Linked DNA regions of Panacibacter microcysteis. Each later gene encodes a partner of the first gene's protein in a complex. Links are inferred from orthologs where the notes say so. Each region holds a gene or a part of one and is shown on either strand. Other genes may lie near its edges.

Region 1 (4,948 bases):
TTGCTGATTTTATTGGAAGTACAACACAACTATTGAAATACGCTGTTGCGGATAATGCCAATACGTTTATTGTGGCAACGGAAACAGGTATTTTGCACCAGATGCAAAAAGATGCACCGGAGAAAACTTTTATTCCTGCACCACCAGATAATGCATGTGCATGTAATGATTGCCCGCATATGAAACTGAACACGCTGGAGAAACTTTATTTGTGTATGGAGTACGAAGAGCCGGAAATACTGATGGATGAAAACCTGCGTGTGGCAGCTCTTAAACCCATTCAACGTATGCTTGATATTAGTAAGGCTGCAGGTTTAGGGGGCTAAATGCTGCCATATAATCCAACCGATGAAGTGATTGCGACGCAACAGGTGATGCCATGAAAAACTGCTGCCGGTATCTTAATTTTCTTCCGGTTTCAACATATCCTGTATGCGGCCGCCGTTTTTGTAGAGTGTGTATATCTGTTGAATATAATAACCCAGTTCAAGATCATTCATGTAAAGAAGCAGATCGTAAGAGGGTTTACTGAGATTTATAAATGAATCCAGCTCATGATCTTTCAGTTGCGTTAATTTGCCGACAAGGTATTTTGTATAGCGGTGGTTTACATACTTTTCTTTTTCCTGTTCTTCCAGTCTTTGTTGCATAGACAGTAATTGCCTGTTCCTCCTGAAACGAAACATGTTGATGAATTCGTTTATATCGAGTCCTGCCGTAACAGAACCGGGCGTATAGCTATTTGGCGACGGCGATGTTATTCTTACAGTTGGTTTCCTGAAATTGAAAACCTTTGCGTATTCCTGGCGGTTGGCAATTGAATCCTGTTTATAATTTTTATTGCGGATTTTTATCTCAGGAAGCCAGGCAGCATCTACATAAAGAGCTATTTCAAAATTCAGCAGGTTCCTGATAGTATCTATAGGATACTTCATGGTATTTTTTGAGAGATAGGAAAACCATACAGAATCTTTTTTGGAAACGGGTATAGTAAATTTTCCGGTAGAATCAGAAATGGCATACCTGCCGGAAGAGCTCTGGATGGTTACTGCATCAAGCGGTCTTTTTGAAAAGTAATCATACACGGTACCATGTAATGTAAGCTGGCCAAAACTACATGTGGCAAGTAATGTAAACGCCAGTAAAAAAGAAAAGTGTAGTAATCTTTTCAACAAAGTTTATTTGCGTGTAATATTAAGATTAATAAGAGGATACCAAATAATGTGTAAACCTATTTAACCCGAATTTAGTTTTTAGACAGGTTGTTTACCAGGCCTGTCAATTTTTGTATTATTGTATTGAATGAAAGTCGCATGCTAGTATTACCTGCCCATGTAGACCATTAATATCTGCACATCGCTTGGGTTTACACCACTTATTCTGCCGGCTTGTCCTAACGTTCTCGGCTTTATCTTTTTAAACTTTTGCAACGCTTCGTTACTAAGCGCAGAAACTTTATCATAGTTGAAAGAATCTGGAATTATTTGTTCTTCCATTGTTGACATACGAAGCACAAGATCTTGTTCTTTTTCAATATAGCGTTCATACTTTATTTGTATTTCAGACTGTTCAAGAGATTCTGCGGAATACTTTTCTTTTAAGAAACTTAATTTGGGTACTCCATCGATTAGTGCGTTAATGTCTACATCTGGGCGTAAGAGAATTTTGGATGCCTTTTGTTTCTCAGTCAACAGTGCAGAATTAATACCCGCCAGGTAATTATTCGCTTCTGCGGTATCAACGTATATATTTTTCAGGTAATCGTGTATTGCCCTAACAGATGCCTGCTTATCATTTACTCTTTCCATGCGATCTTGCGATGCAAGGCCAAGACGGTAACTTTTTTCGGTAAGCCTTAGATCTGCGTTATCTTGTCTTAACAAGGTTCTGTATTCTGCCCTGCTGGTAAACATACGGTAAGGCTCTTCTGTTCCTTTACTAATAAGGTCGTCTATCAAAACGCCAATATAAGCTTCACTGCGCTTCAGGATAAATGGTTCAAGATTGTTAATTTTTTGATGGGCGTTTATACCTGCCATAAATCCCTGGCAGGCGGCTTCTTCGTATCCGGTTGTTCCGTTTACCTGTCCAGCAAAAAATAAGTTTTGAACCAACTTTGTTTCAAGCGAATGAGTGAGCTGTGTAGGTGGAAAGTAGTCGTATTCGATTGCATAACCCGGTCTGAAAATCTTTGCAGTTTCAAAACCTTCAATATTACGAAGTGCTTCGTATTGAACTTCTTCGGGTAATGATGTAGAAAATCCGTTAACATAGATTTCAACCGTATTGAAGCCTTCCGGCTCTACAAAAAGCTGATGCCGGTCCCGCTCCGCAAAGCGGTTAATTTTGTCTTCAATGCTTGGGCAGTAGCGAGGGCCTACGCCGTCAATTCTACCAGCGAACATAGGGCTACGGTCAAACCCCGTCTTTAATATATCATGCACTTTTTGGCTGGTGTAAGTTATATAACAGCTTCGTTGTTTTGATGGGTGAAGTTTTTCAGTATTCAGGTACGAGAAACCAATGATTTCATCATCGCCCCGTTGTTCTTCCATTTTAGAATAATCAAGCGATCTTCCATCTACCCTCGGCGGGGTTCCGGTTTTCAGGCGATCGCTTTCGAACCCATATGCAATTAATTGTTCAGTTATTCCTGTTGCCGCTTTTTCAGCAACCCTTCCCCCGCCAAACTGTTTTTCACCTATATGGATAATACCGTTTAAAAAAGTTCCGCTGGTAACTACGACTGCTTTGGATAAGATTGTGTGACCTAATCCAGTTATCACACCACATGCCATTCCACCTTTCAAAACAATTGATTTCACCATGTCCTGGTAAAAATCAACATTGGGTGTTTGTTCTAGCATTTCCCTCCAGGCTCCGGCAAACATCATCCTGTCGCTCTGTGCTCTAGGGCTCCACATTGCAGGGCCTTTGCTTTTATTGAGCATGCGAAACTGCAACATACTTTTATCTGTAACAATACCGCTGTAACCACCCATCGCATCGATTTCTCTGACGATTTGGCCTTTTGCTATTCCACCCATCGCAGGGTTGCAACTCATCTGGGCAATGGTTTGCATATTCATGGTAATGAGTAAGACTTTACTGCCGAGGTTTGCAGCTGAGGCTGCGGCTTCACACCCAGCATGACCTGCACCAACCACTATCACATCATAATCCTGGAACATATAATAATTTGAAGGGCAAAGATATTATAGATCAACAATACAGCTTGTTCCACGTGAAACTTGTTAAAGGTTCAATTTTTCGCGTTCCACGTGGAACTTATTAATATAGTAATCTTCCCGGGCACGCATTAATTTTTGTTCTGGGGTCTTTTTGTCTTTGTATCCGCATAAATGAAGTGCTCCGTGGAAAATAACACGGAGCACTTCATCTAGAAAGCTGGTTCTATGCACTACTGCATTTTCTTTTACTCTATCCACACTTATATATACTTCACCTGTTATACCGGGTGTGTCTGAAAGGTCAAAAGTGATGATATCAGTGAAATAATCGTGTTGCAGGAAATCCCTGTTGATCTGCAGTAAAAACTGGTCTGAACAGAATATATAATCAATACGATTTAAAACCATCATTTCTTCTTCAAAAATATTGTTGGCGGCTCTCTTTATACCTGTCTTGCTGTTGACAGTAAGTTTCCTGTCGGCTGAATGAAAATAGACTTTACCCAATCGTGTATTATTTAGACTTCCAAAATTCGTAATAAAAGACTTATAAGCTCATCTACCTTTGTGCAGATGAAACGATTATCTGAAATAGGGATTGGAAAAAAGGCTATTATTAAGTCTTTTGAAAAAGATGAAATATTTATAAAATTGATGGAAATGGGCTGTATTCCAGGCGAGATAATAGGGGTAGAACAAGTGGCACCATTAGGTGATCCCATATCAGTAAGTGTAGCAGGTTACAACCTGAGCTTAAGATTGAACGAGGCAGATCAAATTTTTGTAGAAGAAGTTGACTAATAGCTTTTTATATTTTGCTTATGAAAATCGGCTTGTACTTTGGGTCTTTTAATCCCATTCATATTGGTCACCTTATTATTGCCAGTCACGTAATGAATAATACCGATCTTAAGAAAATCTGGTTTATTGTTTCTCCACAAAACCCCCTAAAACAAAGTCATTCGCTGCTAAACGAATACGACAGGCTACACCTGGTAAGAATTGCGACCGAAGAAAACCTTGCATTTACCAGTTCAGATGTGGAATTCAGGCTACCACGCCCCTCTTACACAATCGATACGATGGCTTATCTTAGAGAAAAAAATCGGTCCGACGAATTTTCGGTAATTATGGGTTCAGATAGTTTTCAGAATATACATAAATGGAAAAATGCGGATAAACTGCTCTCACAAAATAACCTGGTTGTTTATACAAGGCCAGGGTTCGAGGTAGAATCAGCAGCACCAAACATCACGGTGCTGGCAGACGCGCCATTACTTCAGATTTCGTCTACTATGATCAGAAATTATATAAGGCAAGGAAAATCAATCAAATACCTGGTTCCGGATGTAGTAGAAAAAGAAATCATTCACTCCGGTTATTACAGGAAGTAATTGTTGAGCCAGCCAATCAACAGGCAGGTAAATACAATAAAAGGTGCCCGTATTTTGGTATAGCTAAGCAGGCAAAAGGTTCCGATCATAATGGCAACATTGATAAAAGGAAGCAGGGAACCATCCGCAATATCAAGAGACACACTTTTCATTAATACCATTGTGGCGGCAATCATAATACCAACAACTGCAGCGTTAATTCCTTCCAATGATCTGAAAATCACAGCATAACGTTTGAGATTATGCCAAACCGGGAAGAAAAATAATACCATAAGCGCACTGGGTAAGAAAATTGCTACCGTTCCAATTACGCACCCAAGGATTTGCATGGATGGTTGTGGCGATTTGTCTTTTAAAGCCGTT
Region 2 (3,883 bases), on another replicon or contig:
CAATTCCTGCGAGCAATACGCCAGGTTATTTTACAGCAGAAACAACCCGGGGCTCAGACGGCAGCGTAAGACTTAATACGAATGGCACAAACATCTCCAGCATAGTGTTAAGGGTTTTTCTAAGAGGTATGCCTGGTGTAAATCCCACAAATACCCAGGCTTCATGGGGGCCCACAAACGGAGGTGTTGACGGGTATGTTGGCGATGTATTTACACTGTCAGCTACGTTACCGACTTACAATATTACCGGCACCGTTTATAATGATGCAGATGGCATGACCAATAACATTATTGACGGCACTGCTACACGCTATGCAGGCGGTACCACGCAGCTCTATGTTAACCTCGTCGATAACAACAACAATGTTTATGCCTCCACTGCTGTTAGCAGTACTGGTACCTATACATTTGCCAACGTCGTTGCTGCTGCCGGCTATAAACTTGTACTCTCTACCAGCAATGCGGTTACCACAGCCTCACTGCCCGCCGCATGGGCTTACACCGGGGAAAAAGAAGGTTCTGGTACCGGCAGTGATGGTACACCCAATGGTATATTGCCACTCGGCGTTCTCACTGCTGATGTAACTACAAGATTTGGTATCAGAAACTGTTCCTCGCCACCTGCCGTTACTGCCGCTGCAGGCACTGCACTTTACTGTGCACAGTCTGCAACCTCTCCCATACAACTTACTGCCACTCCCACCGGCGGACAAGCCCCTTACACTTATGCCTGGACAGGCAGTGGTATTTCCAACGCCACTATTCAAAACCCTACTGCCACTCCCGCTGCTGCAGGATCGTATACCGTGGCTATCACTGATGCGCTCGGCTGTAAGGCCTCCGCTTCTACAGGAAACATTACATACGATAATACTGTTCCTTCCATTTCCTGGAGTTGTGGTACTAACCCTGCATGGTTAAGGCTAAATGAAACCAATGGCACTACCTGGTACTGGACAACTGCATCCGGTGGTAAATTCTATCCTAACAATACCTATAACCCTGCACAGGATGCTACTACTTCTGCCTTGCAGCAACCTTATATTAAAGTTGCAGGGCCTTATACTGTAAAAATCACCAGTGTTAACGGTTGTACCAGTTCCGGCACTATTAACATGAGTGCCACGCCTGCAGGCTGTGCCACAGTGCTCGCAGATGAACACATCAGGCTTACCGCTGCATGGGCGGGTAATAACAATGTACTCGTAAAATGGAACACCCCACTAACAAACATCAGCAACTTTACCATTCAAAGAAGTACCAACGGTACAAACTTTACCGATATTGGCACCACTGAATACACGCAGCCTTCTGCTTACAGTTTTACTGATGTACGCATACCTGCCGGTTGCAGCAAACTGTGGTACAGGGTAAAAGCTACAGACCACAATGGCAGGGAAAACTTTAGCAGCGCAGCATCCTTAAACTGCAACGGCATTTCTGCGGGTAATATCTTTGTTGCCCCTAACCCGGTAGTAAATAAACAGTTTACCCTAAACTATAAAGTACCGGTTACAGGCAAACTAAACTACGAGCTTCTTTCTGTTGATGGCAAACGCATATTGGCAGGCATACTTGAAAACCCGGCACCAGGTGAAACAGCAAGCAAAACAATCGTATTACCTCCGCTTGAAAAAGGCTTGTATTTTTTAAGGGTAAGCAATCAACAATGGATCAGTAAAACAGTAAAGTTGATGATAGGCGAGTAAAATTCCGAAGTCTCATAAACAAAGGATATAAGGCGAAAGATTCATCAATGTGAAAGATATCTGATGCTGCAGACAATATGCGTCGGTTACTTCCCGATACAAAACTTGCTGAATATATAATCCAACATGTCTTCATTCGTTACCTGGCCGGTTATTTCGCCGAGATAATGCAGGCAACGCCTTATATCCAAAGCAAGCAGATCACTTGCCAGGTTATTGTTCATGCCCAGTCTTATATCTTCCAGGGAGGTTGCAACTTCTTTTAGTGCATGGTAATGGCGTGCATTCGTAACAATACTGCTTTCCGTTTGTATTTTGCCATGCAATACCGCATCTGTCATACGCTCTTTCAATGTTTCCGTATGTAAGCCGTCTTTTGCGGAAATAAAAATAATCTTGTCATAATGACCAAATATCCGGCGCCCTTCCGCGTCGTTCAGCCTGTCAATTTTGTTGGCCACCAATATATAGTTAAGAGATTGGGCCTTCATTTCCTGCACACGTGTTTCTATCTCGTCCGCATCATCCTGCACATCAAAAATGTATAATACAAGATCTGCCTGTTTCATTTTTTCTATACTGCGTTCTATGCCTGCCGTTTCAATGATGTCGCTGGTGTGTTTACGTATACCTGCTGTATCAATCAACCGGAACAATATGCCATCAATGTTCAGCACTTCTTCAATCGTATCCCTGGTGGTGCCCGGTATATCGCTTACTATTGCACGATTCTCATTCAACAAAGCATTCAGTAATGTAGACTTCCCGGCGTTTGGCTTGCCAATAATCGCAACACTTACGCCGTTCTTAATTACATTGCCCAACTGAAAAGAGCTAATCAGTTTGTGTACAGCTAATGCAGCTTCATTAACCACAGCATACAATGCAGACCTGTCTGCAAATTCCACATCTTCCTGAGAAAAATCCAGCTCTAGTTCTATCAGCGCGGCAAACTTCAGCAACTGCTCCCTCACGGCCTTTAACGCACCCGAAAAGCCACCACGCATGCTGCCGAGTGCTGCACGCTTAGATGCTTCGGTATTGCTCGCTATAAGATCAGCAACGGCTTCAGCCTGTGCAAGATCCAATTTACCATTTAAGAATGCCCGCTGCGTAAACTCGCCCGGTTTTGCCAGTCTTGCACCATTACTGGTAATCGCCTGCAACACCTGTTGCAAAATGTAGTTTGATCCGTGACAGGATATTTCAATCACATCTTCACCGGTATAAGATCTTGGCTCTTTAAATACTGCAACAACCGCTTCATCCAGCACTGTTTCATTATGCTTAAGCAGTCCTACATGCAGGGTATGCGACGGTTGAAGGGATATTTTTTTAGCAGGAAAAATGTTATCTGCAATGGCTAATGCGGCTTTACCACTTATCCTTATTACACCAATCGCACCAACACCAGGCGGTGTTGCCAGTGCGGCAATTGTATCGTCCCAACCAGTAAATTGTGTATGCATAATGAGTGTGCAAAAATAATGCATCGCCTACAACTCTTTGCTGCAGTTAAAAAACAACAGGTGATGCAAAAAATAAAAACTGACATGCTTTATTTTTTTTGGGAACCGGCAAAGGTTTTTATGGCATCGCCGGTTGTGTCACTCACTTGTACTGATGGTTTTTATGGCGGCTGCAGCGTTGTGTTTCGGCAATGTTCTTTCTATAATAAGTATCTTAAAAACGACAGGTGGCTTAAACAAAGCCTTCTTCACAACACAGTTTGAAGACCGGAAGATGGTATAACCGCAGCGCTACAGTCGCCATAAAAGTGGAACCCTGAACCGAGCGTGGCAACAGGCGATGCCACAACGAACTAAAGCCTGCTACCAAAAATACTCTTTTACAAAAGCCTGTTCGGTATATAAAAATGCTTACTCGGTATTTTTTTAAGCTGATAGTAAAATATAAAGTTGATCTTTAATTAAAGGAAATACCGGCTTTTTTTTACGCAAGACATAGCCAAAACAAACTTTTTATTTGAATTCACTACCGCAGATGGACGAATTAAAACGAAGCATAATAAGGTCTATGACCTATTTTGATATTTTTCATTACCCCATGACTTCGGCGGAAATAAGAGCGCACCTGGACATGCCGTGTACAGAACAGGAACTTGCCGGCGCACTTGCTGCTCTCATGAAAGAAAAAATACTTTTTAAAACACA

What was found.
Region 2: the proteins of mnmG (region 1) and mnmE are in contact, whole or in part, in a solved structure (PDB 9HIP), measured with the Escherichia coli proteins. The link is inferred for Panacibacter microcysteis from one-to-one orthologs.

Annotation. Positions count from the first base shown.
Region 1 is NZ_JADWYR010000001.1:1,459,383-1,464,330, reverse strand. What follows is about bases 746-3,720. They hold mnmG (tRNA uridine-5-carboxymethylaminomethyl(34) synthesis enzyme MnmG), read right to left. Parts: upstream 3,168-3,720; coding sequence 1,323-3,167; downstream 746-1,322. Other genes in these bases: ybeY (rRNA maturation RNase YbeY), read right to left, coding at 3,255-3,698; I5907_RS05905 (hypothetical protein), read right to left, coding at 746-1,172. In the rest of the region: quinolinate synthase NadA, read left to right, coding at 1-326; more of I5907_RS05905, read right to left, coding at 402-745; I5907_RS05890 (FeoA family protein), read left to right, coding at 3,765-3,992; nadD (nicotinate (nicotinamide) nucleotide adenylyltransferase), read left to right, coding at 4,013-4,585; chrA (chromate efflux transporter), read right to left, coding at 4,573-4,948. UniProt on the Escherichia coli protein: NAD-binding protein involved in the addition of a carboxymethylaminomethyl (cmnm) group at the wobble position (U34) of certain tRNAs, forming tRNA-cmnm(5)s(2)U34.
Region 2 is NZ_JADWYR010000002.1:655,174-659,056, reverse strand. Bases 988-3,883 are described here. They hold mnmE (tRNA uridine-5-carboxymethylaminomethyl(34) synthesis GTPase MnmE), read right to left. Parts: upstream 3,179-3,883; coding sequence 1,796-3,178; downstream 988-1,795. Other genes in these bases: I5907_RS14670 (nucleotidyltransferase family protein), read left to right, coding at 3,696-3,883; I5907_RS14680 (T9SS type A sorting domain-containing protein), read left to right, coding at 988-1,709. Also shown: more of I5907_RS14680, read left to right, coding at 1-987. UniProt on the Escherichia coli protein: Exhibits a very high intrinsic GTPase hydrolysis rate. Involved in the addition of a carboxymethylaminomethyl (cmnm) group at the wobble position (U34) of certain tRNAs, forming tRNA-cmnm(5)s(2)U34.